Regions from separate parts of the Faecalibacterium sp. Marseille-Q0746 genome, predicted to be linked through region 1. Evidence: a T-box and tRNA genes for the amino acid it is inferred to sense, from the RefSeq annotation. Region 1 holds a T-box; the other regions hold tRNA genes.
What was found. The T-box of region 1 lies ahead of J3351_RS11995 (valine--tRNA ligase). A T-box ahead of a tRNA ligase gene usually reads a tRNA of that ligase, here a tRNA-Val.
Positions count from the first base shown of each region.

Region 2: it encodes a tRNA-Val, which carries the amino acid that the T-box ahead of J3351_RS11995 (valine--tRNA ligase) is inferred to sense. The anticodon was not compared.
Region 3: it encodes a tRNA-Val, which carries the amino acid that the T-box ahead of J3351_RS11995 (valine--tRNA ligase) is inferred to sense. The anticodon was not compared.
Region 4: it encodes a tRNA-Val, which carries the amino acid that the T-box ahead of J3351_RS11995 (valine--tRNA ligase) is inferred to sense. The anticodon was not compared.

Region 1 is NZ_JAFREI010000022.1:44,052-51,732, forward strand. It holds gene J3351_RS11990 (bifunctional homocysteine S-methyltransferase/methylenetetrahydrofolate reductase) at 1-1,133, shown strand, start outside; T-box leader at 1,165-1,396, shown strand; gene J3351_RS11995 (valine--tRNA ligase) at 1,453-4,158, shown strand; gene J3351_RS12000 (VanZ family protein) at 4,163-4,672, shown strand; gene J3351_RS12005 (folylpolyglutamate synthase) at 4,677-5,942, shown strand; gene J3351_RS12010 (anti-sigma factor antagonist) at 6,127-6,441, shown strand; gene spoIIAB (anti-sigma F factor) at 6,444-6,884, shown strand; gene J3351_RS12020 (sigma-70 family RNA polymerase sigma factor) at 6,904-7,572, shown strand.
Region 2 is NZ_JAFREI010000014.1:54,168-61,848, forward strand. It holds gene rny (ribonuclease Y) at 82-1,653, shown strand; gene J3351_RS09260 (GNAT family N-acetyltransferase) at 1,877-2,368, opposite strand; gene J3351_RS09265 (Type 1 glutamine amidotransferase-like domain-containing protein) at 2,443-3,045, opposite strand; gene J3351_RS09270 (hypothetical protein) at 3,395-3,835, opposite strand; tRNA gene J3351_RS09275 (tRNA-Val) at 3,953-4,025, opposite strand; gene ruvC (crossover junction endodeoxyribonuclease RuvC) at 4,249-4,761, shown strand; gene ruvA (Holliday junction branch migration protein RuvA) at 4,938-5,546, shown strand; gene ruvB (Holliday junction branch migration DNA helicase RuvB) at 5,550-6,605, shown strand; gene J3351_RS09295 (class I SAM-dependent methyltransferase) at 6,635-7,510, shown strand.
Region 3 is NZ_JAFREI010000018.1:44,730-52,410, forward strand. It holds gene J3351_RS10645 (hypothetical protein) at 1-1,768, opposite strand, end outside; gene J3351_RS10650 (RND family transporter) at 1,774-3,873, opposite strand; gene J3351_RS10655 (TetR/AcrR family transcriptional regulator) at 4,123-4,716, shown strand; tRNA gene J3351_RS10660 (tRNA-Val) at 4,859-4,934, shown strand; gene fabZ (3-hydroxyacyl-ACP dehydratase FabZ) at 5,129-5,605, opposite strand; gene fabF (beta-ketoacyl-ACP synthase II) at 5,609-6,847, opposite strand; gene fabG (3-oxoacyl-[acyl-carrier-protein] reductase) at 6,863-7,612, opposite strand; gene J3351_RS10680 (ACP S-malonyltransferase) at 7,609-7,681, opposite strand, start outside.
Region 4 is NZ_JAFREI010000024.1:16-7,696, forward strand. It holds gene J3351_RS12220 (AtpZ/AtpI family protein) at 323-532, opposite strand; gene J3351_RS12225 (helix-turn-helix domain-containing protein) at 581-1,162, opposite strand; tRNA gene J3351_RS12230 (tRNA-Val) at 1,608-1,684, opposite strand; gene J3351_RS12235 (FeoB-associated Cys-rich membrane protein) at 1,843-2,007, shown strand; gene J3351_RS12240 (hypothetical protein) at 2,047-2,340, opposite strand; gene J3351_RS12245 (helix-turn-helix transcriptional regulator) at 2,340-2,579, opposite strand; gene J3351_RS12250 (LexA family transcriptional regulator) at 2,763-3,383, shown strand; gene tsaA (tRNA (N6-threonylcarbamoyladenosine(37)-N6)-methyltransferase TrmO) at 3,385-4,077, shown strand; gene J3351_RS12260 (LysR family transcriptional regulator) at 4,089-4,964, shown strand; gene J3351_RS12265 (P1 family peptidase) at 5,043-6,074, opposite strand; gene metA (homoserine O-succinyltransferase) at 6,192-7,130, opposite strand; gene J3351_RS12275 (O-acetylhomoserine aminocarboxypropyltransferase/cysteine synthase family protein) at 7,309-7,681, opposite strand, start outside.

The DNA of each region.
Region 1 (7,681 bases):
CCAACGCGGGTTATCCCGTTGTCACCCGGACGCAGGTGAAGTATCAGGGCAGGCCGGAGTACTTTGCAAGGGAGCTGGGCCGTCTGGCCGCCGAGGGCACGGTTCAGATCCTGGGCGGCTGCTGCGGCACCACCCCCGCCCACATTGCTGCCCTGCGGGCGGAGCTGGACAGCCTGCCCGTGGTGGAAAAAACGGCTCCGGCAGAAGAGTTTTCCACCATGAAGAAACAGACGGTGGAAAACGAGGACGCTTTTCTGCGCAAGCTGAACGGAGGGGAAAAGGTCATTGCCATTGAGCTGGATTCTCCCCGCAATGCGGACCTGACCGGCTATCTGGAAGGGGCGAAAAAGCTGCAGGCGGCGGGCGCTGACCTGCTGACCATTGCCGACTGCCCCATTGCACAAGCCCGGATGGATTCCTCTCTGGTGGCCTGCCGGGTCCACCGGGAGCTGGGGCTGTGCACTCTGCCCCACATGACCTGCCGCGACCGCAACCTGAACGCCACCAAGGCCCTGCTGCTGGGCCTGTATGCCGAGGGCGTGCGGGAGGTGCTGGCCATCACCGGTGACCCCATCCCCACGGCAGAGCGGGACGAGGTGAAGAATGTTTACCAGTTCAACTCCCGCAAGCTGGCCCAATACATCGTCTCGCTGGCAGGGGAAGGCCGGGAGATGCCCGGCCCCATGACCGTGTTCGGTGCCCTGAATCTGAACGCCCGCAACTTTGATGTGGAGCTGCGCCGGGCAAAGGAGAAGCTGGAAAACGGCATGAGCGGCTTTCTGACCCAGCCGGTGCTCTCGGCACAGGCGGTGGAAAACCTGAAAAAGTCCCGGGAGACGCTGGGGGCCGATGCAAAGATCCTGGCCGGTATCATGCCGGTGGTCAGCCAGCGCAACGCCATCTTCATGGAGAACGAGATCAACGGCATCCATGTGGAGGACTGGATCATTGAAAAGTTTGCCGGGCTCGACCGTGCCCAGGGCGAGGAGCTGGGTCTTGCCATCTCGCTGGAAATGGCAAAGGCCGCCCTGCCGTACGCGGACGGCCTCTACCTGATGACCCCCTTCAACCGGGTGGCCCTGATGGAGCGGCTGATCGGCAGATTGAAGCAGGAAGTTCTCGGAGCATATTGACAAAACGCCAAAAAAACGTTATATTCTTTGTATAAATGCAACGAGAAAGAGTGTGCGCGGCAAACCGCCTTGCAGAGAGCCGGGGGCAGGTGAGAGCCCGGCAGGTAAGCGCTGCGCACTGTCGCTTTTGAGCAGGGGCGGTGAAGCCAGTAGCCGCTCTCGGAGCTGCCCCACGTTACCGGGGCATCAAGGGGCACGGGCTGTGTTTGCAGCCGGTGCAATTTGGGTGGTACCGCGGTATGTAGTTTACAGCCGTCCCATGGAACGTTCCGTGGGGCGGCTTTTTTCGTCCCACTCATCACATTTTTGGGAGGATACAATGAAAGAACTCGCAAAACAGTACGATCCCAGCCAGGTGGAAGACCGCATCTACCAGTTCTGGCAGGATGGCGGCTACTTCCACACGGAAGCGGACCCCGACAAGAAGCCTTACACCATCGTCATGCCCCCTCCGAACGTGACCGGTCAGCTCCACATGGGCCATGCGCTGGATAACACCATGCAGGATGTGCTCATCCGCACCAAGCGGATGCAGGGCTATGCCGCCCTGTGGGTGCCCGGCACCGACCACGCATCCATCGCCACCGAGGCCAAGGTCGTGGAGGCCATGCGTGCCGAGGGCCTGACCAAGGAGATGGTGGGCCGCGACGGTTTCCTGGAGCGCGCCTGGGACTGGAAGACCAAGTACGGCAACCGCATCGTCAGCCAGCTGAAAAAGCTGGGCACCAGCTGTGACTGGCAGCGGGAGCGCTTTACCATGGACGAGGGCTGCTCGGATGCCGTCAAGGAAGTGTTCGTGCGCCTGTACGACAAGGGCCTGATCTACCGCGGCAACCGGATGGTCAACTGGTGCCCCCACTGCAACACCTCCATCTCGGATGCCGAGGTGGAGTACGAGGAAAAGGATGGCAATTTCTGGCACCTGCTCTACCCGGTCAAGGAGACCGGCGAGATGCTGGAGCTGGCAACCACCCGCCCCGAGACCATGCTGGGTGATACCGCTGTTGCCATCAACGGCGAGGACCCCCGCTATGCCCACCTCCACGGCTGCCATGTTGTCCTGCCCCTGCTGAACAAGGAGATCCCCATCGTCTGCGACGAGCACGCTGATATGACTAAGGGCACCGGTGTCGTCAAGATCACCCCCGCTCACGACCCCAACGACTTTGAAGTGGGTCTGCGCCATGATCTGCCCATCGTCCGGGTGTTCACCTACGACGGCCACATGACCGGTGCTGCCGATAAGGCCGCTGCCGATGCACTGTTTGCCGCAGGCAAGGACACCGTGAACGAGCCCGAGGTGCTGGACTGCGGCAAGTACGCCGGCATGACCACCCTCGAGGCCCGCAAGGCCATTCTGGCAGACCTGAAGGAGGGCGGCTTCCTGAAGGAGATCGAGCCCCTGAAGCACGAGGTCGGCACCTGCTACCGCTGCCACTCCACCATCGAGCCCATGGTCTCCAAGCAGTGGTTCGTCAAGATGGAGCCTTTGGCAAAGCCTGCCATCGAGAGCGTGGAGAAGGGCGAGATCAAGTTCGTGCCCGAGCGCTTTACCAAGAACTACCTCAACTGGATGAAGGGCACCCGCGACTGGTGCATCAGCCGTCAGCTGTGGTGGGGCCACCAGATCCCGGCCTTCTACTGCGATGACTGCGGCGAGACCGTGGTTGCCAAAGAGATGCCCTGCACCTGCCCCAAGTGCGGCGGCAGCCACTTCACCCAGGACCCCGATACGCTGGATACCTGGTTCTCCTCCGCTCTGTGGCCCTTCAGCACTCTGGGCTGGCCCAACGAGGACAGCGCGGACCTGAAGTACTTCTACCCCACCAACACGCTGGTCACCGGCTATGATATCATCGGCTTCTGGGTCAGCCGCATGATCTTCTCCGGCCTGGCCTACACCGGCAAGGCTCCCTTCGACACCGTCTGCATCCACGGCATCGTCCGCGACAGCCAGGGCCGCAAGATGTCCAAGAGCCTGGGCAACGGCATCGACCCGCTGGAGGTCATTGCCCAGTACGGCGCGGATGCACTGCGCTTCATGCTGCTGGACGGTTCCACCCCCGGCAACGATATGCGTTACAGCGAGAAGAAGGTGGAGGCTGCCCGCAACTTTGCCAATAAGCTGTGGAACGCCACCCGTTTTGTCCTGATGAACCTGCCCGAGGACTTCCAGCCTGGCCTGCCCGAGGAGAGCAAGCTGGACATGAGCGACAAGTGGGTGCTGACCAAGCTGAATCAGGTGGCCGGTGCCATGACCGACAACCTCGACCACTTCGAGATGGGTCTGGCCGCTGCCAAGATCAACAGCTTCATCTGGGATGTCTACTGCGACTGGTTCATCGAGATCGCAAAGCCCCGCCTGAACTCCGGCGATGCAGAGCAGGCAGATACCGCCCGCCGTGTGCTGGTGTATGTGCTGGACAAGGCCCTCAAGCTGCTGCATCCCTTCATGCCCTTCATCACGGAGGAGCTGTATCAGGCCCTGCCCGGCTCCGCCGAGACCATTATGACCCAGAGCTGGCCCACCTTTGACGAGGCACACAACTGGGCCGAGGAAGAGGAAGCCTTTGAAAAGGTCATGGACTACATCAAGGCAGTCCGCACCATGCGCACCGAGATGAATGTCCATCCTGCCAAAAAGACCAGTATGATCATCGAGACGGCTGATCCCGCTCCCTTCCGGAATGCAGAGGTCTATCTGGCAAAGTTTGCCTTTGCCACCGACGTGACCTTTACGGAAAAGTACGAGGGCAGCACCGATGGCATGGTGCAGGTGTCCACCCACACCGCCCGCGGCTTTATCCCCATGATGGAGCTGATCGACCGCGAGAAGGAGCTGGCCCGCCTGAACAAGGAAAAGGTCAAGGCCGAGAAGGAACTGGCCATGTTCGAGAACCAGCTGGCCAACCCCAAGTTCGTGGAGCGTGCCCCCGCCGCTCTGGTGGAAGAGATCCGCGCAAAGCGCACCAACAGCCAGAGCAAGCTGGCCAACATCGAGCAGAGCATCAAGGCTCTGGGCTAAGCGGATGCAGGAACAGAATCAACGCACCTCCCCGTGGCTCATCGCGTGGCGGGTGATCTTTACTTTTGCCCTCATCGGCTGCATCGTGTTCATCTTCTCGAACTCTCTGCAGATCGCGGATGTGTCCGAGGGGGCCAGCGGCCGGGTACTGGGGATACTGCAGGGCATCCTGCGGCATCTGGGTCTTCCCGGTGCCGCTGACCGGCTCACCATGCACATCGTGCGCAAGCTGGCGCATTTCTGCGAGTATCTGCTGGAAGGCTTCCTGCTCATGCTCTGCCTGCGGGTGTACACCCGGCACTTCTTCAAGCATGTGTCCTGGCCCATGCTGGGCGGCCTGCTCACAGCCCTGACCGATGAGACCATCCAGCTCTTTGTGCCGGGCCGCAGCGGCCAGGTCACCGATATCTGGATCGATTTCTCCGGTGTGATGACCGGCCTGCTGGTGGGGCTCATCCTGCTGGGGCTTGTCCGGATGTGCATCATTCTCTATCAACATCGAAACGAGGTTTGACGCAATGACCATTGAACAGGCAAATGCCTATTTTGCATCTCTGCCCGAGGGCTTTGCCCCGGCCCGGCAGCTGCAGGAAGCCCTCTCTGCCAAGGCAGGCCGGGTGGATTATCTGGGCGTAGCCGGTACGGCTGGCAAAACGACTGCCGCCGCCCTCACGGCGGCGGTGCTCAGAGCTGCCGGCCTCGTTACCGGCAGCTACCACGCAGGCTGTGAGCCGCTCTCTGCCCGCATCCGGGTGAATGGGGAGCCTGTGGCACCGGAGCTGCTTGCACAGGCCGCCGAGACCCTGAGCGCCCGGGAGACCCTGCCTCGTGCGGCCGCCGAGCTGGCTGCCGCTGCCCGCTGCTTTGGCGAGGCAGGCTGTGCGCTGGCCGTGGTGGAGCTGCCCGATGCGGGGCTTGCCGAGGCCCTGCCCAAGATGCCGGTCTGTGCGGTCACCTCCATCGGCCCGGACGGCATTAGCGCCTCGCTGGAGCGCTCCGCCGCGCTGGCGGCCGGTGTCATGCGCAAGGGCAGTATCTGCGTCACCGCGCCTGAGCAGCCCAAGGCTGTGGTCAGTGAGCTCGTCGTGGCCGCCGGTAAGGCAGACTGTGAGCTGGTTGTGCCGGACCCCGATGACATCACCTTCCTCGAAGCCGAAAAGTTTGCCAGCCGTGTGGACTACGGCGGCTATACCGTGCCGCTGGCCTTCCTGGGCCGTCACGCGGCGGGCAGTGCCGCCATTGCGGTGGAGCTGGCTCTGGCCCTCTGCAAAAAGGGCTATGACATCTCCGATGAAGCCATTCTGGAAGGTCTGGCCGCTGTGGAGAACCGCAGCAGCATCCGGGTCCTCTCCCAGCGCCCGCTGGTGGTGCTGGATGCCTGCCGCACCCCGCAGCAGGCCATTGCCCTGCTGCGTGTCCTGAACATGGCCAAGGTGCGCCACCTGAGCGCTGTCATCGGCCTGGCAGAGGAAGAAGGAGCCGAGGCTTTCTTCTCCGCGCTGGAAAGCGGCCTGACGGCTGAGACCCAGAAAAAAGACCGTACCACCATGCCCGGCATGAGCGAGAATCCCTTTGATAAGGTGTTCCTCGTTCCCCCGGCGGGTACGGATGCCGCCATGACCGAGCGCCTGCTGGAAAAGGCACGCTACCACTTTGATGCCGAGCTCTGCGGGAGCCTGGCCGAAGCCATGGAGCTTGCCCGGGCCAACAGCCGCCGCGGGCTGCTGATCTGCGGCGGCGAAGCCATTGCACTGGAGGCTGCCGAGCTGCTGGCTGAAAAGTAAGCGACACCCTTTTCTAAAATATGCTCGAAAGAGCCTGTACACTGATGAAAACGTGTACAGGCTCTTTTATTTTGGTTTAGAGGAAACCGCTCGGGCTATGCTTCGCTCTGCCGACCTCCCGGAAAGGGGAAGCCTCCGGCAGACCGGACAAGCCTGAGCGATTTACGCAAGGAAAGGACAGAAAATGGCAACAGTTACATTCAGTGCGGCGGACGATCTGCTCTATGCCTATCTGGCAGGTGAAATCGACCACGATGCCGCACAGAACCTGCGCATCCAGCTGGACGATGCCCTTTTGGCCCGCACCCCCAAAACACTGGTGCTCGATCTGGGCGGGGTTGGGTTTATGGATTCGTCCGGGGTGGGGCTGATTCTGGGCCGCCAGCGCTGCGCCCGCAGTCTGGGCGGAACCCTGCGTATCCAGCACGCCCCGGAGCAGCTGCGCCGCGTTCTGCGGCTGGCCAATATCCCCTGCACGGATGCAGGACAGGAGGAATGAAGATGAAAGCGGAAAACACGACCAGGATCCAATTTGATTCCCTCAGCGTCAACGAAGCGTATGCCCGCGGTGCGGCAGCGGCTTTTCTGGCCCGGTATGACCCCACCGTGCCCCAGCTGGCTGACCTGAAAACGGCGGTATCCGAAGCCGTCACCAACTGCATCGTCCACGCCTACCCCGACCGGGTGGGGCCCATCACCATGACAGTCTCCGTTTATCCGGGGCGGGTGGTCAGGATCGTGATCGCAGACAAAGGGGTCGGCATCCCGGATATCCCCAGAGCGATGGAGCCGCTCTTCACCACCGGCAACCCGGAGGAGCGCTCCGGTCTCGGTTTTGCGGTCATGCAGAGCTTTATGGATAAAGTCAGTGTGCGCTCCGCTCCCGGCCGGGGCACCCGGGTCATTCTGACAAAGCATCTGGAGGAAAAGCCCTCTACATAAAAGGAAATGAGGGAATACCATGGTAACGGACAAGACCCGGCGCAGTGCATTCATTGAACAGAACCTCGGGCTGGTACACGCCTGTGCCGGACGCTTCCGGGGCAGGGGCATTGAATACGATGATCTCTACGGCGCTGGCTGCATGGGACTGGTCAAGGCGACCGACGGTTTTGATGAAGGACGCGGGGTCTGCTTTTCTACCTATGCAGTGCCAGTGATCCTGGGCGAGATCAAAAAGCTCTTCCGGGAGGGCGGCACAGTCAAGGTCAGCCGCTCCTTAAAAGAACTGGGGCTGCGGGTCAATGCGGCGCGGGAACATCACAGGAAGCTCTGCGGCACCGAGCCGACCCTTTCTCAACTGGCAGAAGAGCTGGGGGAGAGCGTGGAGAACATCACGCTTGCAATCCAGGCTGCACAGCCCGCCCTGAGCCTGACCCCGGAAGGGGAGAACAGTGACCGGCAGATAGATATCCCGGTGGAATCCCCGGAGGAAGAACTTGCGGATAAGATCGGCCTGACCGAGGTACTGGAAAGTCTGCCGGAAGAGGACCGGCTCCTGATCCGTCTGCGTTTTTATGCCAACCGCACCCAGAGTGAGACGGCAAAAGTGCTGCATACCACGCAGGTACAGATCTCCCGGCGGGAGCGCAAGATCCTGCGCAAAATGCGGGAACGGTTATTGGAATGAGCCGTGCAAAAGAAAATAGGGCTTTTCTTGAAAAATGTGAAAAAAGGGCTTGCTTTTTGTCTGAGTCTGTGCTAAAATACATTACTGTCAGGCGGATGTCTGACACAAA
Region 2 (7,681 bases), on a different contig from region 1:
TATTGTTGACCCACGCCTTGCACGGCAGCGTCTCCAGATTTTAGTTGATTTTGAACTTTAATTGTAAGGAGAGTGAACACGATGTCCCCGATCATTCTGTTGATCGTGGTCGTGGTTGCTGCTGTTGCTGCCGGCGCGGGTTATTTTATTGGTTACAACAACCGTAAAAAGACCGCCGAGGCACAGATCGGCAGCGCAGAAGCCGAGGCTACCCGCCTGGTGAACGAAGCAATCAAGACCGCTGACCAAAAACGAAAAGAAGCTGTTCTGGAAGCCAAGGACGAGGCGTTCCGCCTGAAAGCCGAGGTCGATGCCCAGAAGGCAGAGGCCGACAAGGAGATCAAGCAGCGCCGTGCTGAGATCAGCCGCCAGGAGAACCGCATTGACCAGAAGGAAAATGCGCTGGACCGCAAGACCGAAGCCCTGGAAAAGAAGGAAGAAGAGCTCAAGAAAAAGCACGAGGAGGCCGACAGCCGTCTGGCTGAGGTGGATGCCATCCGTGCCAAGGAGATGGAGCGCCTGGAGACCCTGGCGGGCCTGAGCCAGGAGGATGCCCGCGAAGTGCTGCTGCACAAGGTGGACGAGGAGCTCACCCACGAGAAGGCTGTCCGTGTGGCTGCCTACGAGACCGATCTGAAGGAAAACTGTGATAACATCGCCCGCAACATGATCGGTCAGGCCATCAGCCGCTGCGCCGCTGACCACTGCAGCGAGACCACCGTCAGCGTGGTGCCCCTGCCCAGCGACGAGATGAAGGGCCGTATCATCGGCCGTGAGGGCCGCAACATCCGCGCGCTGGAAACTGCCACCGGCGTGGATCTTATCATCGACGATACCCCGGAGGCCATCACCCTGTCCTCCTTTGACCAGACCCGCCGCGAGGTTGCCCGCATGACGCTGGAGCGCCTGATCGGTGATGGCCGCATCCACCCCGCCCGCATTGAGGAGACGGTGGAGAAGTGCCGCCACGACCTTGAGCTGCAGATGAAGCGGGAGGGCGAGCGCGCCGTGATGGAACTTGGCATCCACGGCCTGCACCCCGACCTCATCAAGCTCATCGGCCGCCTGAAGTACCGCACCAGCTTTGGCCAGAACGCGCTGACCCACAGCATGGAGGTGGCCTGGCTGGCCGGTCTGCTGGCAGGCGAGATGGGCGTGAATGTCACGCTGGCCCGCCGTGCCGGTCTGCTGCATGATATCGGCAAGGCCCTTGACCATGAGATCGAGGGCAGCCATGTCCAGATCGGTGTGGATATCTGCCGCAAGTACAAGGAGAACACCCAGATCATCCATGCCATTGAGGCCCACCACGGCGATGTGGAGCCCAAGACCCCGCTGGCCTTTATTATTCAGGCCTGCGATGCCATCAGCGCTGCACGTCCCGGTGCCCGCCGCGAGAACGTGGAGAGCTATGTCAAGCGTCTGGAAAATCTGGAGGAGATCTCTTCCAGCTTTGAGGGCGTGGAGCAGGCCTTTGCCGTTCAGGCCGGCCGTGAAGTCCGCATCATGGTCAAGCCTGATGTCATCAGCGATGATCAGGTCATCCTGCTGGCCCGCCAGATCGCCAAGAAGATCGAGGATACCCTCGATTATCCCGGCCAGATCAAGGTCAACGTCATCCGCGAGAGCCGCGCCATCGAGTACGCGAAGTAAGATCAGAACCAAGAGGAGCCCGTTGTGTTCGTACAGCGGGCTCCTTTTTTGTCTGTGAGCCTCTCGGGCGCGTCGTGTCAGATCTCCGGGCAGCCACTACGTCAAGTGCACAGACGCAGAGTTTGCCCAGTGGTGCAGGTAGACCATATCCTCCCAGCAAATGCAAAGCGCCCCCGCTCACCGGTGTTTCCGGCAGGCGGGGGCGCTGCTTTTTGTAGGAAGTTCAGAAGGTCAGCCGCATCTGGTACCACACCACGCCGCCGTGGGTGGAGCCGGAAACGCCTTCGCTGACAAAGCCGAAGCCGGCGTAATAGTGCACGAGCCTGTCCTTGCAGGTGAGCACCAGCCCCCTGCGGCCCTGAGCCTTTGCGTCGGCGATGGCCCGGCGGAGCAGCTGCCCGGCCAGGCCCTGCTTCCGGTATTCGGGCAGGGTGTTCACCCCAAAGATCATCTGCCACGCCCCATGGGTATCGTGCAGGGAAGCGTCAGCGTACATCTCGTCTGTCAGGTCGGGGGTATCGGTCACAAAGCCGTCCACAAAGGAGACGAGCTTTTCGTCCTCGAACAGCAGCCAGAAGTGGTCGGCATAATGGGTCAGCCGCCCGGCAAATTCTTCTTTTGTGGCCGCCTCCGCAGCCGGAAAGCAGGCCGCCTCCACGGCGGCAATGGCATCCAGATCTTCAAAGGTGGCAGTACGGATCTTTTGCATAGTCATTCTCCAGAGTTTGATTTGTTGAGCTGAGTATACCACATCATCCCGCAAAGCGCCAGCAAAACAAAAAGAACCACTTAGTCTTTGCAAATAACCTTTGAACCTTCACCATCAATTACAATTCCCTGACGGTTGTTAATTGGGCATAGATTCAAATCCGAAAACTCAGTCATTATTTTCTCGGTAACTTTCTTAAATGGTGCTGTAAGATAATGCGGAAGAACATAGAAATCAATCAAATCAAGCCCTGCATCATCTTCTTGTGAGTAGTCCTCCGGCTTTTCATCCATTTGCTCGATATATTGGATGCTTGGAGCGCATATAATCGCACCTGCCGATTCACCAATCATCAGTTTTCCCTTTGCCAATTCTTTCTTCAACAGCTCATCCGTTCCCGTTTTACGGAGCTGGTCTATAAGGAAAAAAGAATTTCCGCCGGTAAAATATATCACATCCGCATCTTCAAAAACAGACTGTATCGTTGAATAAGCCTCCGTTGAAATATCAATTTCAGTTACGATTGCTCCCAACTTTTTGAATAATTTTCGAGCCGAGCCGACATAACCGGTGTAGCCTTCACGCAGCGAAGCTGTTGGAATAAATGTGACTTTTTTATTCTCAATTTCTTCCTTTATCAGACTTCCTACACTTGAAAAGTGCGAACATAAAAACAGTTTCATCAATATTCTCCTTTATATATAAATTCGCGTTTGTGGAGCGAAGCAGAACAATGAAAGCCCCAGTGGGGCTTTTAAGCGACAGAACGGTCTTGCGTAGCAAGATGGAGGGGCTTTGCCCCGACAAGTTCCGAGTTGTTGAACTAAGCCGAGTATATCACACCATCCTGCAAAGCGCCAGCAAAACAAAAAGAACCACCGACCGAAGTCGATGGTTCTTGTCCTCGGGTGGAGGATGGTCCATCCAGAACTTCACTTCTCAAGCTCCTGCGAGTTTCCGAAGTGCTCTTGTTGGAACATACCTGCTCCAAACCTTGCCAGGAACGAGTACGGCAAACTGGAAGTTGTCTGCTTAGTTCATTATTTCAATCATTTGCTCAATAAACCGTTCAGCGTCTTCCATATTATAAGTTTTTTCATTGATGACAACTTTCCCTGATGATGTCGCAAATACACTGTTGATCAGCAAATCATCATCATACACATAAATAGAAAGTGTTTTGTTCCCTAAATCGGATGTAGACCCATTTGAAAATAGTGTACCTACTGTTCTCCTGTAAGTATATTTATCTAACAGAGATAGAATGGCATTCTTTTGGTCTATGGTAATATCCTGGTAATTCACAGAATCAATGTATGCCTCACCATTTTCTACTCCAACCTGGCTGTATATCATTTTCATCTGGTTGTCAGCCTCTGCAACATCTGAAAGTGATAAAGGCTTGAAATATACGATACAGCAAATTAAAAATGCAATCACAATTACTATAGGGCATAACATTTTCTTTTTCATACACAATATCTCCAAATTCCGAGTTGTTGAACTAAGCCGAGTATACCACACCATCCCACAAAGCGCCAGCAAAACAAAAAGAACCACCGACCGAAGTCGATGGTTCTTTTCCACGAGTGGACGGTACAGGACTCGAACCTGTGACCTCCTGCACGTCAAGCAGATGCTCTACCAGCTGAGCTAACCGTCCATATTCTGTTTGTGCCGCAATCAGCTTGATTATGATATCATACCGCCGGGCAAAAAGCAAGCCCTTTTTTGAAAATTCTGCAAACTTTTTGATGTCTGGTTTGCCGGGAATGGAAAATCAGCCGCCCAGCGCACATTTTGTAAACCGACTCAAGGCGTTTCCGTTGCCCTGAACGCCGGTTTGTGGTATAATACATTGATTATAATAGGAAAGGTATCGCAGAATGAGAGTTTTGGGCATCGACCCGGGTTACGCCATTGTGGGCTGGGGCGTTTTGGACTATGCGGGCAACCGGTTTGCACCGGTGGATTTCGGGGCCGTGTGCACCGATGCCGGGGTGCCGTTTGAGCAGCGGCTGGACGAGGTCTACACCGGCATCCGGGAGGTCATCGGGCGGACACAGCCCGAGGTGCTTGCCATCGAAAAGCTGTTCTACCAGCACAACCAGACCACCGTGATCGGCGTGGCCGAGGCCCGCGGGGTCATCCTGCTGGCGGCGGCGCAGGCGGGCATCCCCATCTACGAGTACACCCCCATGCAGGTGAAACAGGCTGTTACCGGCTACGGCAAGGCCGTGAAAAAGCAGGTGCAGGAGATGACCCGCATCCTGCTGCATCTGCCTGCTGTGCCCAAGCCCGATGATACCGCCGATGCACTGGCCATGGCTATCACCTTTTGCCATACCAACGGCAACCAGCTGAACCGCTTTGCAAGAAGGGGCGTTGGGCCGATTTGAGCCCTCTCCGTCAATGCTGCGCATTGCCACCTCTCCCGAAGGGAGAGGCAATCGCGGCTTTTGGTATCAGTGGATGAGTACAGTAGCAGCTGCCTGATTCGATGCTTTGGCTCCCCCTTTGGGGGAGCTGGCGAGCGAATGCGAGACTGAGAGGGGAAGGCTGCTGGAGGAAAACTATGATTTACAGTCTATCCGGAAAAATCATCAAAAAGACCCTGAACGCTGTTGTGGTGAGCTGCGGCGGGGTGGGCTACTATGTGCAGTGCCCGACCAGCGTTGCGGGCGCACTGCCCGGGGTGGGCAGGGAAGCCACCCTTTACACCGTGATGAGCGTGACTGAAAATGACATCAGCCTGTACGGCTTTGCCACTGAGGAGCAGCAGAGCTGCTTTGAGCTGCTGACTGCCGTTTCCGGTGTGGGCCCCAAGGTGGGTCTGGCCATTCTCAGCGTGATGGAGCCTGACCGGGTGGCGCTGGCGATCTCGGCGGGCGACCACAAGGCGTTCAAGGCGGCATCCGGCGTGGGCCCCAAGCTGGCCCAGCGCATCGTGCTGGAACTGAAGGATAAGGTGGCAAAGGGCTTTGTGGATGGCATCAACCTCGAGGATGTGGGCGCGGCCACTGCCGCCCCCGCCGCACAGGGAGCCGGGCAGGCCATTGCGGCGCTGGTCTCGCTGGGGTACAGCCAGAGCGAAGCAGCCCTGGCCGTCTCCAAGATCGACGCAAGCCTTCCCGTGGAAGAGATCATCAAGCTGGCCCTGCGGGGCATGGCAGGCAGGAGGTAATCCATGCAGGACGAAACCGCGCTCTATGGCGCAAAAATGATGCAGCCCGGCTTAACGGCGGCGGACAACGAGGAAAACAGCCTTCGCCCGCAGCATCTGGAGGACTACATCGGACAGGACAAGGTTAAGCAGAACCTGAAAATCTATCTGGAAGCCGCCAAGCGGCGCGGCGAGCCTATGGATCACATCCTGCTCTATGGCCCTCCGGGCCTGGGCAAGACCACGCTGGCGGGCATCATCGCCAACGAGATGGGGGTGCAGATCCGCATCACCAGCGGCCCTGCCATTGAGAAGCCCGGCGACCTTGCCGCCCTGCTGACCAATCTGCAGGAGGGCGATGTGCTCTTCATTGATGAGATCCACCGCCTGTCCCGGCAGGTGGAGGAGGTGCTCTACCCGGCGCTGGAGGATTACGCGCTGGATATTATGATCGGCAAGGGCCCCAGCGCCCAGAGCATCCGGATCAACCTGCCCCGCTTCACGCTGGTGGGCGCTACCACCCGTGCGGGCCAGATCACCGGCCCCCTGCGGGACCGCTTCGGTGTGCTGCTCAAGCTGGAGCTGTACAGCCCCGATGAGCTGAGCCGGATCATCCAGCGCTCGGCGGGCATCCTCGACCAGCCCATCACCCCGGAGGGCGCTTACGAGCTGGCCAAATGCAGCCGGGGCACCCCCCGCGTGGCAAACCGCTTCTTGAAGCGTGTCCGCGACTTTGCCACCGTGCTGGGGGATGGCATCATCGACCGGGACGTTTCCCTGATGAGCCTGAAGCGGATGGATGTGGACGCGCTGGGTCTGGACGAGCTGGACCGCAGCCTGCTCCGCGCCATCATTGAGATGTACAACGGCGGCCCTGTGGGCCTGGAAACGCTGGCGGCGGCGCTGGGCGAGGAGGCCGTGACGCTGGAGGACCTGTGTGAGCCCTACCTGATGCAGATGGGCTTTCTGACCCGCACCCCCCGGGGCCGCTGTGCCACCCGCCTTGCCTATGAGCACCTGGGCCTGAAAGCCCCCGAGACCGGAAGCCCGGAGGACAACGGCCAGCAGAGCCTGTTCTGAGCCGTTTGAAGAGAGAAAGGAGGACGCTTATGCGCCCTGCAGATAGTTGGAAAGATTACGAGCTGCTGGATGCCACCGGCGGCAACCGCCTGGAGCGCTGGGGAGAGACCATCCTCATCCGGCCCGACCCGCAGGTGGTGTGGAAAACCGAGAAGCAGAGCCCGCTCTGGGCCAAGGCCGATGCCATCTACCACCGCTCCAATCAGGGCGGCGGAGAGTGGGAGTACCGCCGCCGTCTGCCTGAGAAGTGGAAGATCTCCTGCGGCGAGGGCGAGGACAAGCTGACCCTCATCGTCAGTCCCACCGGTTTCAAGCACACCGGCGTGTTCCCGGAGCAGGCCGTCAACTGGGCCTGGTACGCCAGAAAGATCCGCGCGGCAGGCCGCCCTGTCAAGGTGCTGAACCTGTTTGGCTACACCGGCGGCGCAACGCTGGCCTGTGCCGCTGCGGGCGCTACTGTCTGCCATGTGGATGCTTCCAAGGGCATCGTAGCGTGGGGCAAGGACAACGCCGTGGCCAGTGGTCTGGCGGACCGGCCCATCCGCTGGCTGGTGGACGACTGCGCCAAGTTCGTGGCCCGGGAAAAGCGCCGGGGCAACACCTACGATGGCATCATCATGGACCCGCCCAGCTACGGCCGCGGCCCCGGCGGCGAGATCTGGAAGCTGGAGGACTGCATCTACGAGCTCATCAGCCAGTGCGAGGAAGTGTTGAGCGATACGCCCCTCTTCTTTGCGGTTAACAGCTACACCACCGGCCTGTCCCCCGCGGTCATGGAGTATATGCTCAAGACCACACTGGTGCCACGCTTTGGCGGCAAGACCAGCTGTGATGAGATCGGCCTGCCCGTTTCCGCCACCGGCGGCGTTGTGCCCTGCGGCGCAACGGCCATTTGGGAAGAATAAAAGAGGTAAACGGGCTCGCCCTCTCAGCTTCGCGTTGCTCAGCAGCTCCCCCAAAGGGGGAGCCCTTGGCAAAACCGGAAAGTTTGCCGTACTGCCAAGGCCTCTCACTTTGGGAGAGGTGGCATCGCGCAGCGATGACGGAGAGGGCGAGGCCGCTAAAAATAAATAAGC
Region 3 (7,681 bases), on a different contig from region 1:
CGGAAGCATCCTCGGACTTACCGGCAAAGCTGGTGTAGTCCTCCAGACGGCTGGTCATCTCGTCCAGCACGGTCTTCAGGCCATGGATCTGCTCCTCGTCCAGAGCGCCGGTCAGCTTGGAGATGCCCTCCTCATTGAACTGGTTCAGGCCATCGTTCAGCCGGACCGTGCCATCGCTGAGCTGGCCTGCGCCATCATTCAGGGTAGTCACGCCGTCATACAGGGTCTTGGTGCCATCGGCCAGCTGGGCGGCACCGTCCTTTGCGGAGTGGGCACCGTCAGCAGCGGTGGCGACACCGTTAGTATACTGGTTGACACTGGACACGAAATACTGGATCTGCGCCAGGCTGTTCTTCAGGGCACGGACATCTGCGATATCCTGGCTGTTCTCAGCCTGATACTTCAGCTCGTCATGCACGGTCTGTTTTGCGCTGGCAGTGCTCAGGTCAAGCATGGCGCTGAACATGGAGGGGTCGTAGCTCTGCATCAGCCGCAGAGCAGCTTCCAGGTCGTGGTTGGTCTTGGTTGCGGAGAGATACAGGGCAATGTCCAGCTGGCTGTCCTTAAAGCTGGGCTCCTGCTCCCAGACGGTGCGCACCATCTTCTTGCGGGCAGCGGCCAGTGTCTTTTCGTTCATGGTCAGCACTTCGTCAATGACGGAAGCGTAGTTGTCCCAGGTCATGGGGGTGTCGATCAGGCCGCCCTCCATCAGGGTGCTGTTGGCGGAGGCCAGAACGCCATCGGCCACCTGCTGGGCACCGGCCTGCAGGGCGGCGTTATTGGAGCTCAGGGTATCCAGACCGTTGGTCAGCTGGCCCAGACCATCGTCCAGGGCAGAAGCACCGCTGTTCAGCTGAGAAGCGCCGTCCAGCAGGGCCAGGGTACCGTTGGCCAGCTGGGAAGCACCGTCCACCAGTTGGGCAGCACCATCCATCAGCTGGTTCATGGCATCGTTCAGCTGGCTGATACCATCGGTCAGTTCGTTGAGGCTGCTCAGGTCAAAGGCATTGGTGCCCAGCGCATCGGCGTTGGTGGCACAGGCCAGCATGACCTGCGGTGCGGTCAGGTTCTCAACATCGGCTTCCACGGTGACGCTGTCCTGCAGATAATCCTCCACAGTGGACAGGTCATCGGGCAGCAGGCCGTCCAGAGAATCCTTCACGCCGGGCAGGCAGACAAAAGCGGCCACGCTGCTCTTGGCGGCGGATTCCAGCATTCCGTGCTCGGCGCTCAGGTTGGTAGCATCCTGACCAAAGATCACGCCCACAGCAGTGATGAGCGGGGTGACAACGGTGCGCTCCTTGCCGTTGACGGTCACGGTGCCGGTCTCGTTGTTGGTCAGATCGACGGTCACGGTCAGGTGGCCGCTCTTGCCGACCAGGTTCTCAAGACTGTCGGTCACACCGTCCAGCGTATAGGTGACATTTGCGGTGATGGGCAGGGGCTTGTCGGTATTGCCCTTATAGTACACGTCGGTATCGTCGGTGTTCCAGACCAGCTTTTCGCCGTCCTGGGTGAACGCGGCATCGCTCTCGGTGTTCTGGATATCGGTCAGAGTGCTCTCATCGGTGACATTGGACAGGCCGGAAGCGCTGTACAGGTGCTCACTGACGGTGGTGGACTTGATGGAGCCGTCGGCGTTCATCACGGCGTAGACGGTCTCATCCTTGGAATAATCGGCCTTGGCGGCTGCAAAGGCGGGCAGGGTCATGCCTGCGGCGAGAGTCAGCGCCAGCGCCGCACTGGCGAAACGAAGCGATTTTTTCATGGTAATTACTCCTTATCAGACTTCTTGGCGTTGGAAGATTCAGGGACCAGCCAGTGCATGGTGGTGTGGCGGATGACCCAGTCCAGCAGCATCAGGGCAGCGGGCAGAACGACCAGAATGACAGCCATACTGATCAGTGCGCCGCGGGAGATGAGCCGGCAGATGCTCTGCAGCAGCTCCATCTTACTGATGGCGGCCACGCCGACGGTTGCGGCAAAGAAGGTCAGGCCGCTGGTCAGGATGGACTGGCTGCAGTGCTCCAGCGACTGCTGGGCAGCTTCCTGCGGGGTGCGGCCATAGCTGCGCTCCTCGTGATAACGGGTGGTCATCAGGATGGAGTAGTCCACAGTCGCGCCCAGCTGGATGGTGCCGATGACGATGCTGGCGATGAAGGGCAGCTGGGTACCGGTGAAGTACGGGATGCCCATATTGATGGAGATGGCGGCCTCGATGCTGGCAACCAGCAGCACAGGGATGGACAGGCTCCGGAAGGAGATCAGGATGATGGCAGCGACTGCCATGATCGACCAGACGTTGACGTTCTTGAAGTCCACGTCCGCAACCTCGATCAGATCCTTGGTCATGGCACCCTCGCCGGTGATGACACCGTTGGGGTCAACCGCCTTGATGAGGTCATTCATCTCGGTCAGCTGGTTGTTGATGGCATCGGTGCCGGTCTTATAGGAGCTGTTGGCCAGAATGAGCTTGTAGCCGCCGGACTGCAGGATCTCGGTCACGCTGTCGGGCAGCAGTTCGGTCTGGAAGCCAGGGCCGGTGATGGAATCCAGGCTCACCACCTGGGTGATGCCGTCCACATCCTTGAGCTCATCGCAGAGGTCAGACACCTGCGTTGCGGTCAGGTCCTCATCCACCAGAATAAAGTGGGAGGTGGTCATGCCAAAGTCCTCGCCCAGCTTGTTGGTGCCAACGATACCGGTCAGGTCCTGGGGCAGCGAGTCGAACAGGGTGTAGTAGACCTCGGTCTTTTGCTGGGCCACCACAAAGGGCACCAGCAGCACAAGAAAGACGGCCACGATGGGCATTGCGTGCTTGGAAACAAAGTAGCTGAGCTTGGTCAGCTTGGGCACGATGGTGCGGTGCTTGTACTTTTCGACCTGCTGATCAAAGGTCAGGATCAAAGCAGGCAGGATGACGATGGTGCAGATGACACCCAGCGCCACACCCTTTGCCATAACAACACCGATATCGCGGCCCAGCGTCAGGCGCATGGCGCACAGTGCCAGGAAGCCCGCAATGGTGGTCAGGGAGGAAGCGGTGATGGAGGTCATGGTCTTGCAGATGGCGGTTACCATGGCTTCCTCGTTGGAGGAGCGGAGTTCCTTTTCCTCCTGATAACGGTGGAGCAGGAAGATGGAGAAGTCCATCGTCACGCCCAACTGCAGCACCGTGGAAAGCGCCTGGGTGATGTAGCTGATCTGACCCAGGAAGATGTTGGTGCCAAAGTTGTATGCAATGGGGAACAGCAGGCCCAGCATGAACAGTACGGGCGTGATGGTGCTCTCCAGCGAGAGGAACAGCACCAGCATACTGGCACCCACAGCGCACAGGATGTACAGCGGCATCTCTTCATTGATCAGTGCCTTGGTATCCTGCAAGATGACGCTCATGCCGCCAAAGTAGCAGTCGTGCCGCAGCACCTGTTTGATCTGCTGGACGGCGTTCATCGTCTCGTCGCTGGCGCTGGGCGCATCAAACCGGACGATGAGCATGGTGGAATCGTTTTTGCCGAACATGAACTGCTGGACATCCGCGGGCAGCATCTCGGTGGGGATGCTGGGGTCGATGACATCGCTGAGCCAGAAGGTCTGTGTGACACCGGGCACCGCATCAATGTCCTTCTTCATGGCGATCAGTTCATTGGTAGGCAGGCCTTCCACCGTGATCATACCGGTGGAGGCCAGATGGAAGTCGTCCTCAAGCGCTACCTCGCCGATCATGGAGTCGAGCTCCTGCGGCAGATAGGTCAGGACATCATAGTTGATGCGGGTAGCAACCGCGCCGATTGCGGAAGGGATCAACAGCAGGACCGCTACTGTTAAGATCAGCTTGCGCAGACGCACGATGCTCTGTGCGATCTTTTTCATGGGAACCCTCCATACGAAAGTTGATTGGATCTGCCCCAAAAATGACCCTCGGTCATTTCTGAGCAAGCACTATTATAACCAATCGACGCAAGGTGTCAAGATAAAAAATGACCAAAAGTCAGTTTTCTTATCACAAAGCAAAAATTGTATAGCTTGTCCGGGGGCTTTTGCTCTTGCGCTCTTCCCTTCTCCCTGCTAAAATATTGTTTACACGACAAAACAACGTCAGAAAAGAGGATGCAGCAAGCTATGAGCACCGTGGAAGGAAAGAAACAGGAAAAGCGCCGCGCGCTTCTGGATGCAGCTTACGAGCTGTTTCTGGAGCGGGGCACCTCCAAGACCAGCGTGGAGGATATCACCTCCCGCGCCAAGGTGGGCAAGGGCACATTCTACCTCTATTTTGCCGATAAGGGTTCGGTCACGCAGGCCCTGCTGGCCCGGGTGAGCTACCAGCTGCTGGACAACGCCTGTGCCGCTGCCGAACAGCACGCCGCCGAGCTTACCAGCTTCCCCGACCAGATGATCTTTGTCATTGACCATATCATCGAAGCCCTGCGCGCGGACACCCTGATGCTCCGCTTCCTGGAGCGCAGCTTTGTCTGGCCCGGGCTGGATCAGATCGAAGCCAGCGGGGAGGCCGAGCCGCTGATGCGCAAGGTCCTCCAGATCGTGATGTGCAGCCCCGAGATGGCGGGCCGCACCGAGCGGGAGATCTACCAGCGCATCACCGCCCTGGGCAGCATGTGCATATCGGTGTGCTACACCTCTGTATTGGAGGGCAAACCCGACAACATCGACAACATGAAGCCCATCCTCTACGATATCATCCGCCGGGCGCTCTGAGCACCTCTCCCCTGCCAGCCCTCGCAAAGGGGCCTTTGCGCCAATCCTCCGGGGCAAAAAACGGAAAAGGCAGACTTTTTTCAAAAAAGCCCTTGCAATTGCGCGAAAAATGTGGTATCATACTCAAGTCGATACGACATCTGGACGGTTAGCTCAGCTGGTAGAGCATCTGCTTGACGTGCAGGAGGTCACAGGTTCGAGTCCTGTACCGTCCACCATACAGTTCGTACCCGAACCCGATTCTTTATGAAAAAGGGTTCGGGTACGTTTTTTTGTTTACAAGAGGTTCTGCGGAGGGAGTATGCAGAACGGTAAGCAGGAACGAGTAAAGGCAGGATATCATCATGGCGATGGTATCCTGCCTTTTGTGTTACAAGGATATTCTGGGGGCGATTGCTGCGCACAAAGCGCCTTAAGCCCCTGCGTTTGCTTCGGTCAGCACAAAGGTCAGCTCCGCTGTGGCGGCGCACTTGCCATCCACATAAGCGGATGCCTTCCCGATGCCCACTGGGCCGCGCTGTTCCACCAGCTCACAATGGAGCGTAAGAACATCCCCTGGGGTGACCTGTTTGCGGAAGCGGGCATTTTTGATGCCGCCGAAGAGGGCCAGCTTGCCTTTGTTTTCGGGAACGCTCAGCGCCGCCACGGCTCCGGTCTGGGCCAGTGCTTCCAGGATCAGCACCCCCGGCATGACCGGCTGGCCCGGGAAGTGACCGCAGAAGAATTCTTCATTGCGGGATACGCACTTGCGGCCAATGGCCCACTGCCCCGGCTCGTAGTCCAGGATGCGGTCCACGAGGGCAAAGGGGTAGCGGTGGGGCAGAAGGGCTGCGATCTGCTCACTGTTCAGAGCGTTTGCGTTCTCCCGCACGGTGCGCGGTTCTGCCATGGCTCAGCCCTCCCATCTGCGCAGGGCGATGCAGGCGTTGTGCCCGCCAAAGCCCAGGCTGTTGCTCAGTGCGTAGGTCATGGCCTGTGCACGGCCTGCATTGGGCACATAGTCCAGATCGCATTCCGGATCAGGCTGCTCGTAGTGGATGGTGGGTGGGGCAAACTGGTCTCGCAGGGCCAGTGCCGTGAACACGGCCTCGATGCCGCCCGCACCGCCCAGCAGATGGCCGGTCATGCTCTTGGTGCTGACCACGGTCAGCTGCTTTGCGTGTTCGCCGAACACGGCATGGATGGCAGCCGTCTCGCAGGCATCGTTCATGTGGGTGCCGGTGCCGTGGGCGTTGATGTGATCCACCTGCTCCGGGGCAATGCCTGCATCGGCCAGTGTCAGCTTCATGCAGTCGATGGCACCTGTGCCGCCGGGAGCCGGTGCAGTAAAGTGGTAGGCATCGCAGTTGGCACCATAGCCCACCACCTCGGCGTAGATATGCGCACCGCGTGCCCGGGCGTGCTCCAGCTCTTCCAGAACCAGCACACCGCTGCCCTCGCCCATCACGAAGCCGCCGCGGCGGGCATCAAAGGGCAGGCTGGCGGCATCCGGGTCGGTGGCGGTGGAAAGCGCCTTCATGCTGGTAAAACCGCCGATGCCCAGCGGGCTGATGCAGCTTTCGGCACCGCCGCAGACCATGGCAGTCTCGTAACCGTCCCGGATGCGGTGGAAGGCATCGCCCACAGCATTGGTGCCGCCGGCGCAGGCCGTAACCGGGCAGGTGCACATGCCCTTCAGGCCAAAGCGGATGGCCACCTGTGCCGCCGCCATGTTGGCAATGGACATAGGCACAAAGTAGGGGCTGACCTTCTCCATGCCTTTCTCTTCCCCGCGGGTGTGCTGCTCCTCGATGGTGGGGAGGCCGCCAATGCCGCTGGAAAGGACCACACCGATGCTTTTGGCCTCTGCTTCCGTGTTCAGGCCGCTGTCGGCAATGGCCTCGGCTGCAGCAACCAGTGCCAGCAGGGTGAAGCGGGCCATCTTGCGGGCTTCCTTTTTGTCCACAACGGTCTCGGGGTCAAAGTTTTTCACTTCACCGGCCAGCTTGCACTTGAAATCGGTGGTATCAAACTGGGTGATGGGGCCAATGCCGCACCGGCCTGCCTTTGCGGCAGCCCAGCTGTCGGCAGCAGTGTTGCCCAGCGGGTTCACGGTGCCCAGACCGGTGATCACGACTCTGCGTTTTTCCATAGAGAATTTCTCCTTTTACATTGCCATGCCGCCGTCCACACAGAGCACCTGCCCGGTGAGATAGCTGCTTTGTTCTGCGGCAAAAAACGCCACAGCGTTTGCCACGTCCTCCGGCTGGCCTGCGCGGCCTGCCGGGATGTCCTTTGCCATTTCGGTGCGGACAGCCTCCGGCAGGGCGGCGGTCATATCAGTTTCAATAAAGCCGGGCGCAACAGCGTTTACTGTCACATTGCGGCTGGCCAGCTCCCGGGCCAGGCTTTTGGTCAGGCCGATGAGCCCGGCCTTGCTGGCGGCGTAATTCGTCTGGCCTGCATTGCCCCGCAGGGCAACGACGCTGCTCAGATTGATGATCCGGCCCCAGCGCTGGCGCACCATCCGGCGGGCCGCTTCCTTGCAGCAGAGGAACGCACCCTTGAGGTTTGCGTCCAGCACAGCATCAAAGTCTGCTTCGGACATGCGCAGGATCAGGTTGTCCCGGGTGATGCCTGCATTGTTCACAAGGATATCCACCCGGCCAAAGGCGTTCACCGCATCCTCAAAGAGCTTTTTGCAGCCCTCGGCGGTGGAAACATCGGCCTGCACGGCCACAGCCTGCGCGCCTTCGGTCCTGCAGAGAGACACGGTCTCGGCGGCGGCCGCTTCGCCGTGGCAGTAGTTGACCACCACATGGCAGCCCTGCCGGGCAAGCTGTACGCACACGGCCCGGCCGATTCCCCGGCTTCCGCCGGTCACAACGGCGGTACGGATGATGGTTTCTTCGTTCATTGTTCTTCCTTCCATGCGTTCAGAACGGTGTCCAGCTGCGCCGGGGTCTCCACCGACACACAAGTCACA
Region 4 (7,681 bases), on a different contig from region 1:
GTTGACTTGTCAACCTCAATCGGAATCCTATTGCCCGTATCGGATGCTGTGACAAAATATTGCAAAGTCATAATGCCCACCTTCTTTCAGTTTTATTATAACGAAAGAACGATAGACTTTCAAGAAAGAAAATCGCAAAGAGAGTGAAAGTGTGAGAGCAAGAATCGTCCCGTGGCCACAAATTTTCAATTCTTGAAAATTTCTTGCCCATCCGGGACTGCACTTCTGCAACGCTCCCGCGTTTTTGAAGTGCTCTTGTTGGGGCGTGCCTGCCCCAAACCCTGCTTCTGAGGTTACGACAAACGGGAATTTAGTTGGTTGATTATTCTTCGTTATCCTTTTGAGATTCATCACTTTCCCTATTTCGATTTTGACCATCGAGAGCAGACCCTATGCCTACACCAAGCGCTAAACCGACAAGCATATAGAGTGGAATATTGTTGGTTACTACACCAATAGCCGCACCGATAGAAATTCCTATGCTCATAAAAGTCGGTAAATAGTGAGGCTTATCATCTTTTTTATTTTTCATATAGCTATACATTCCTTTCCAAATTATAAGATTTATTGAGTGTCGTTATCAAAATGATTGCAGCAAAAGACTCAATACATAACTAACGATTGCTCCTACTGCAGCACTTCCGATAAACCATAAAACCTTTTGATAAGGACGTTTGCCGTATTCTCTGGCGCTCTGGATTTCATCCAGCCTTTTACCTTCACAAAATGCTACGATTTCTTTATATGTTTGAACATCATTGTCCTTTTTTATTCGTTCAACCTTTGCTGCAAAATACATGGCAGCTAAAGCAATGACACACCAAAGGATCAATGCCCATTTATTACCAATGTAAAATAACGGAGCTGCCGAAATAACAGCAATAACGAGAAAAACCGTATAGATTGCGCCATAGTGATTGAGTTTTTTGATTTCCTCTTGTTTGATTACTTCTTTCATAGTATCAATATCTCCTTTGATTAGTTTATCAAGTGAGATTTGAAAGATTTCACTCAGTAATACCAAGCTGGTTACATCTGGATAGCTTTTGTCATTTTCCCAATTTGAGATTGTTTGCCTTGAAACATAAACATGATCGGCTAACTCCTCTTGAGACAGTTGTAACTCTTGGCGATATTTTTTTATTTGCTTTCCGAGTTCCATCTCTTCACCTCCTTGCATACTCATACTAATCAAAAGATTGTATTTTCGCAATCAAAGGACATTGACATCTGTGTTTTCCGTGTGTCAAAGGTCTTTTACATACCGTTAACTTCCGATTTGTTGAGCCGAGTATACCATACTACCAGCTGAAAGAACACCCCTATATGTCAGAACTTTCCCTTTTTTCTGCGTACGTGCGTACCGGCCATGTACGGACGTACGCAGCGATTAGCCCTCAATGCGCCATATAGGGTGGACGACCAAGTTCGCACAAAGCGAACTTGATCCCGCAAAGCAAAAGGCAGGATACCATCGCCCATGATGATACCCTGCCTTTACTCGTTCTCGCTTACCGCTCTGCGTACTCCCTCCGCAGAACTTCCTGTAAACAAAAAACGTACCCGAACCCTTTCTCGTAAAGAATCGGGTTCGAGTACGAACTGTATGGTGGAGAATTAGGGACTCGAACCCCAGACCCCCTGCGTGTGATGCAGGTGCTCTAACCAGCTGAGCTAATCCTCCGAATCGGAACAAGAGAATTATACCACAACCGAAGTGGATTGGCAAGCCCTAATTTTGATTTTTTCGCAATTTTTTCCCACTGCGGGGCAGTTGCTCTTTTGCGCAAAATGGTGTATACTAAAATTGCGCATTCCAGCGCAAAAAGAGAGGTTTTTTCAATGCTGACACTTCGTGGGATCATTACCATTCTGGTGCTGGCAGGGCTGTTTGCCCTGGCAGTGGTCTGGATCTCCAAGCAGGGCGGCTGGAAAGGCGAAGGCTGCGGCGGCAACTGCGCCTCCTGCCACCAGCACTGCGATACTCCGGAAAAGAAAACGCACTGACTGTAATGCCCCCGGATGGCTGTCCGGGGGCATTTTGCGTCACAGGGCACCGTAGCGGGCGGCAAAAACGGCTACGGTGCTCAGCAGATCGAGCTGGGCTTTCTGGTAGGTGGTGCGCCCGATGCAGAGCCGCTCCAGCACATCCTCCTCCTTGCGGCGCTCCAGATAGCGCAGCTGGAGCAGGCCTGCACGGATGGGGTCGGCGGTGCGGTAATACTCCTGCGTCTGCTGGATGGCCCGGGCCCAGCCCCAATTGGCCGGGCTGCGGGCCCACTGGCGGGTACCGTAGTTCTGCAGGGCCTCCCGGGTCTTTCTGCGCTGTTCAGCGGTCATCACGCCGCCCCCTTTCTTTGGCACATCCGGGTGCCCGGGCCAAAGAAGCAGGCATCCCGCTGTTCCATGGTCAGCCCCAGCATGGCAGAAAGACGGTCGGCTTCGCTGACTTTGAAATCGCTCTCGTCGTTCAGCTTCTGATGCAGGGCGCTGCTGCTGATGCCCAGCACCCGTGCCACATGGCCCAGTTTCAGGCCCTGGCTTTCAATGTAGGCGCGGATCTGTGTGGTATTTGTCATCAAAGGTTCTCCTTTCATCTGGATCTCTGCGTGTCGTTTCACAATCTTTGGTTGTATTATAGTTCGACGTTGATTTTTTGTCAACTATTTTACCAAAATCGCGCGAAAATAGTTGATTTTTAAGAACTTTTCTGATATACTCACGGCAGAACATTCTTTTTCAGGAAAAGCGAGGTCTCTGCCATGTCAGAACTTTCCCGCCGTATCTTACAGCGTCGGCTCGAGCTGGGGCTCTCTCAGGAAGAGCTTGCCCAGCGGATGGGCTACCGCTCCAAATCCTCCATCACCAAGCTGGAAAAAGGGGTCAACGACATCCCGCAGTCCAAGGTGGAGGAGTTTGCCGCTGCATTGGAGACCACCCCCGCATGGCTGATGGGGCTGGAAAACACTGCGTTTGTCCCGCCGGGGTTTGAGCCCCTGCCCGAAATGGTGCGGGTACCGCTGGTGGGCAGCATTGCCTGCGGCACCCCCATCACCGCCGAACAGAACATCGAATGCTATATCGGCGTTCCTGCCGCATGGCACGCCGACTTTGCCCTGACCTGCCACGGCAGCAGCATGGCCCCCACCATCTGCGATGGCGACATCGTCTGCATCCGCTGCCAGCCCGAGGTGGAGCAGGGCGAGATCGCCGCCGTGCGGATCGGCGACGAGGCCACCTTAAAGCATTTTCACCGGCAGGGCGACACCGTTATGCTTCTGGCCGACAACGCCGCCGTCTGCCCGCCCATGATCTATGCCGGGCCACAGTTGAACGAGATCCAGATCGAGGGCAGAGCCGTGGGCTTCTGCAGAGGTTTATAATATGAACAACGAAACCATGACCCTGAAGGTCATCGCACACATCCACACCGCCTTCCCCACCAAGTTTGGCATCCCCCGGCAGAGCGGGCTGGTGGATGGCCTGCGGGGCGAGATCATCTTCACTCCGGAATACCGCAACGCCGATGCCCTGCGCGGACTGGAGGATTTCAGCCACATCTGGCTGGTGTGGCAATTCTCCGGCGCGGTGCGGGAGAGCTGGTCTCCCACCGTCCGGCCCCCGCGCCTGGGCGGCAACACCCGGATGGGCGTGTTTGCCACCCGCTCCCCCTTCCGGCCCAATCCGCTGGGCCTTTCCAGCGTCAGGCTGGAGGCCATCGAGCACCGCCCGGAGGTGGGCCCGGTGCTCATCGTGCGGGGCGCAGACCTGATGGACGGCACCCCCATCTACGACATCAAGCCCTACATCCCCTACGCCGACTGTCACCCGGACGCGGCGGCAGGCTTCACGGCACAGACCCAGACGCACAGGCTGCAGGTCGAATGCCCGCCGGAGCTGTGGGAGGCCGTACCCGCCGCCGAGCGGGACGGCCTGCGGGGCGTGCTGGAAAACGACCCCCGCCCCTCCTACCAGCACGACCCGGAGCGGGTATACGGAATGGAATTTTCGGGATTGGAAGTCCATTTTGTCGTAGATGGTGCTGTTCTGACCGTGACCGGCATCACCCGCCGCTGAGAGGTGCCGCCGTGGAACTGCGTACCATCAACACCTTTTTGCATATTGCGGAGCTGCACAGCTTTTCCCGCGCGGCACGGGAGCTGGGGTATTCCCAGTCGGCGGTCTCCGCACAGGTGGCCCAGCTGGAAGCCGAATTGGAAACGCCGCTCTTCGACCGGGTGGGCAAAACGGTCCGCCTGACCGATGCCGGGCAGACCTTTCTGACCTATGCCCGCTCCCTGCTGGCCACTGCCGAGCAGGCCAAGGCGGCCCTGCAGCCTGCCCGGCAGGTCAGCGGTACCCTGCGGGTGGCACTGGCAGATTCGGTCTGCAGCACTTTTCTGCCCGACCTGCTGCAGCGGTATCACGCCCTCTGCCCGCAGGTGGAGCTGGTACTCCGCACCGCCACCGACGATGAGATGCTCCAGATGCTGGGCTCCAATCAGATTGACATGGCATACACGCTGGACAAGCCGCTGCTGCAGCCCAGCTTCGTGCTGGCTGTGGATGAACCGGAACCAATCTGCGTGGTGGCCCCCGCTGGGCACCCATTGGCCGGGCAGGCAGAGGTCACGCTTCAGGAACTGGCCGGGCAGGAGTTCCTGCTGACCGAGCGAGGCATGAGCTACCGTGATGCCCTCGACCAGTGCATGGCAGCGCATGGGCTGGCCATCAAGCCCTTCCTCGAGCTGGGCAGCGCTTCCCTGCTCTGCCAGATGGTCGAACACGGCATGGGGCTTTCCTTCCTGCCCGAGTACATCGTACAGAATGCCCTCGCCGCCGGAACGCTGGCCCGCCTGAATGTCCCCGCCTGCCGCGTGGAGATGCGGCGGCAGCTGTTCTACCACAAGGATAAATGGCTCACCCCCCAGATGAAAGCATTCATCACGCTGGTGCAGAGATAAAGATAGCAATAAAAAAACAAGCCTTTCCGTCGGTGTCGCACTGTGAGGTGCACCACACGGAAAGGCTTATTATTTACATTATTTTTTCAACAGGTCGGAAAGGCACTGCACCGTCCGGCCATGGTAGCCGGTGACGGTCTCGGCGTGGAGCAGGCTGCTCAGGACGCTTTCCTCCACACACTCGGCCACCGCCCGGAACAGCGGGTTGATGGCATCATCGTGGAGCATCTCCATGGGCAGGAGGGCCTTTTCCGAGTAATGCGGCATCCGGTTGGCCGTGGTAAAGGCCAGAACGATCTCACCCGAACCGTTGCCGCAGGCACTGCCGGTGCGGGAAAGTCCCACCAGCGCCCGGTGGCAGAGCCGCCGCAGCTGGCGCTCGCTCAGGGGGATATCTGTTGCCAGCACCGTGATGATGGAGCCCTTGTCCTCATGGGGCGGGATGCGGGCTTCCAACAGCTCGTGGATGGGTGTGCCCGCCACGATGAGGTCATCGAAGGTGGCATGATTGGAGAGCACCATTGCCCCGATGGTGTAGGACTTACCGTCCAGCTCCACCAGCCGGGAGGCAGAACCAATGCCGCCTTTCAGCCCGTGGCAGCGCATTCCGCGTCCGGCACCCACTGCACCCTCGGCGAAATCGGCTTTGCAGTCTGCCAGAGCGGCAGCCACATGCGCCTCAGTAACATGCAGGCCCCGGATATCGTTCAGGCCGCAGTCGTTGCACTCGCAGACGACCGGGTTCACACTGCCGGTGGTCTCGCAGATATCGGGGTTGCGCTCCAGCATATATTTGACCAGCGCCGTCTCCACGGTGCCCACACTCAGGGTGTTGGTAAACAGGATGGGGGTCTCCAGCGTGCCCAGCTCATCGATCTGGACAAGGCCCGTGGTCTTGCCGAAGCCGTTGATGACATGGCAGGCCGCCAGCACCTTATCATGGAACACATCCCCGGGGTGAGGCAGCAGCGCGGTCACACCGGTCTGGATGTCGCCATCCGCCAGTGTGCAATGGCCCACCGTCACGCCCGGCACATCACTGATCTTATTACGCTCCCCGTGGGGCAGATGCCCCACCCGGAAGCCCCATTCATTCTTATCGATTCCCATAAATACCTCTCCGTTATTGCTTTCCAATACTGCCCCTCCTGATAGGAGAGGCAGAAAAACAGTCGTGCATAAACCTGGCATCCCCATGGGGGAGCTGCCGCAGGCGGCTGAGCGGGTTCACCCCTCAGAATGCTTCACGCGCTGCATCTCTCCCAGATCATAGGGGGTGTTCTGGTAGACGTAGTAGTTCAGCCAGTTCTCATACAGCAGATGGGCGTGCGCGCGCCAGCGGAAGAGCGGCGGCTGGCTGGGATCATCGTTGGGGTAGTAGTTTTTGGGCACTGCAATGGGCAGGCCCCTGGCAACATCCCGCTTATACTCCGCATCCAGCGTGTATTTGTCGTACTCCGGGTGGCCGATGACAAAGATCTGACGGCCGTTCTCGGTGCTCATCAGGAAAGGCCCTGCCTCATCGCTCTCGGCAAGGATGCGCAGCGCACTGCAGTGGTCAATATCCTCCCGGCTCATGGCAGTGTGGCGGCTGTGGGGGGCATAGAACACCTCATCAAAGCCGCGCACCAGCGGGTTGGAGGGCCGGATGACCCGGTGCTCGAACACGCCGAACATCTTGGCAGGCAGCAGCTCCTTGCGGATGCCGTAGTGGTAGTACAGGCCCGCCTGCGCACCCCAGCAGACATGCAGGGTGGAATAGACATTCGTCTCGCTGAAATCCATGATCTCGCACAGCTCCGGCCAGTAATCCACCTGCTCAAAGTCCATGGTCTCCACCGGAGCGCCGGTGATGATCATGCCGTCGTAGCGGTTATGCTTCACCTCGTCAAAGGTCTTATAAAAGGCCTCCAGATGGGCCGCGGAGACGTGCGTTGCCTCATGGCTCATCGTCTGCAGCAGGGTCATGTGCACCTGCAGCGGCGTGTTGGCCAGCAGCCGGGCGATCTGAGTCTCGGTGGCGATCTTGGTGGGCATCAGGTTCAGGATCAGGATCTCCAGCGGGCGGATATGCTGGGACGCTGCCCGCTCCCGGTGCATGACAAAGACGTTTTCCTCGTACAGTGCATCGTAAGCAGGCAGAGTCTTGGGAATGATCAGCGGCATAGTGTCGTACTCCTTTGGTGCGGATATTGATAGCGGCCTCGCCCTCTCCGTCACGGCTTACGCCGTGCCACCTCCCCCAAAGTGGGAGGCCTTGGCAAAACCACAAAGTTTATTTTTCGCCAGAGGCTCCCCCTTTGGGGGAGCTGCTGAACGAAGTGAAGCTGAGAGGGCGAGACCGTTAAATCTTATCCAAAGCCTGTGCGATATCTGCGATCAGATCCTCAGCGCTTTCCAGACCGCAGCTCATGCGCACCAGCTCTGCGGGCACACCGGCGGCTTTCAGCTGCTCATCGTTCATCTGGCGGTGGGTGCTGGATGCCGGGTTCAGGCAGCAGGTGCGGGCATCGGCCACATGGGTCTCAATGGCGGCCAGCTTGAGCTCCTTCATAAAGGTGCTGGCAGCTTCGCGGCCGCCGGCCAGACCAAAGCTGACCACGCCGCAGCTGCCATTGGGCAGATACTTTTCAGCCAGTGCGTGGTAGGGGCTGGACTCCAGGCCGCAGTAATTCACATAGGCCACCTTGGGATGGCTTTCGAGGAACTTTGCCACA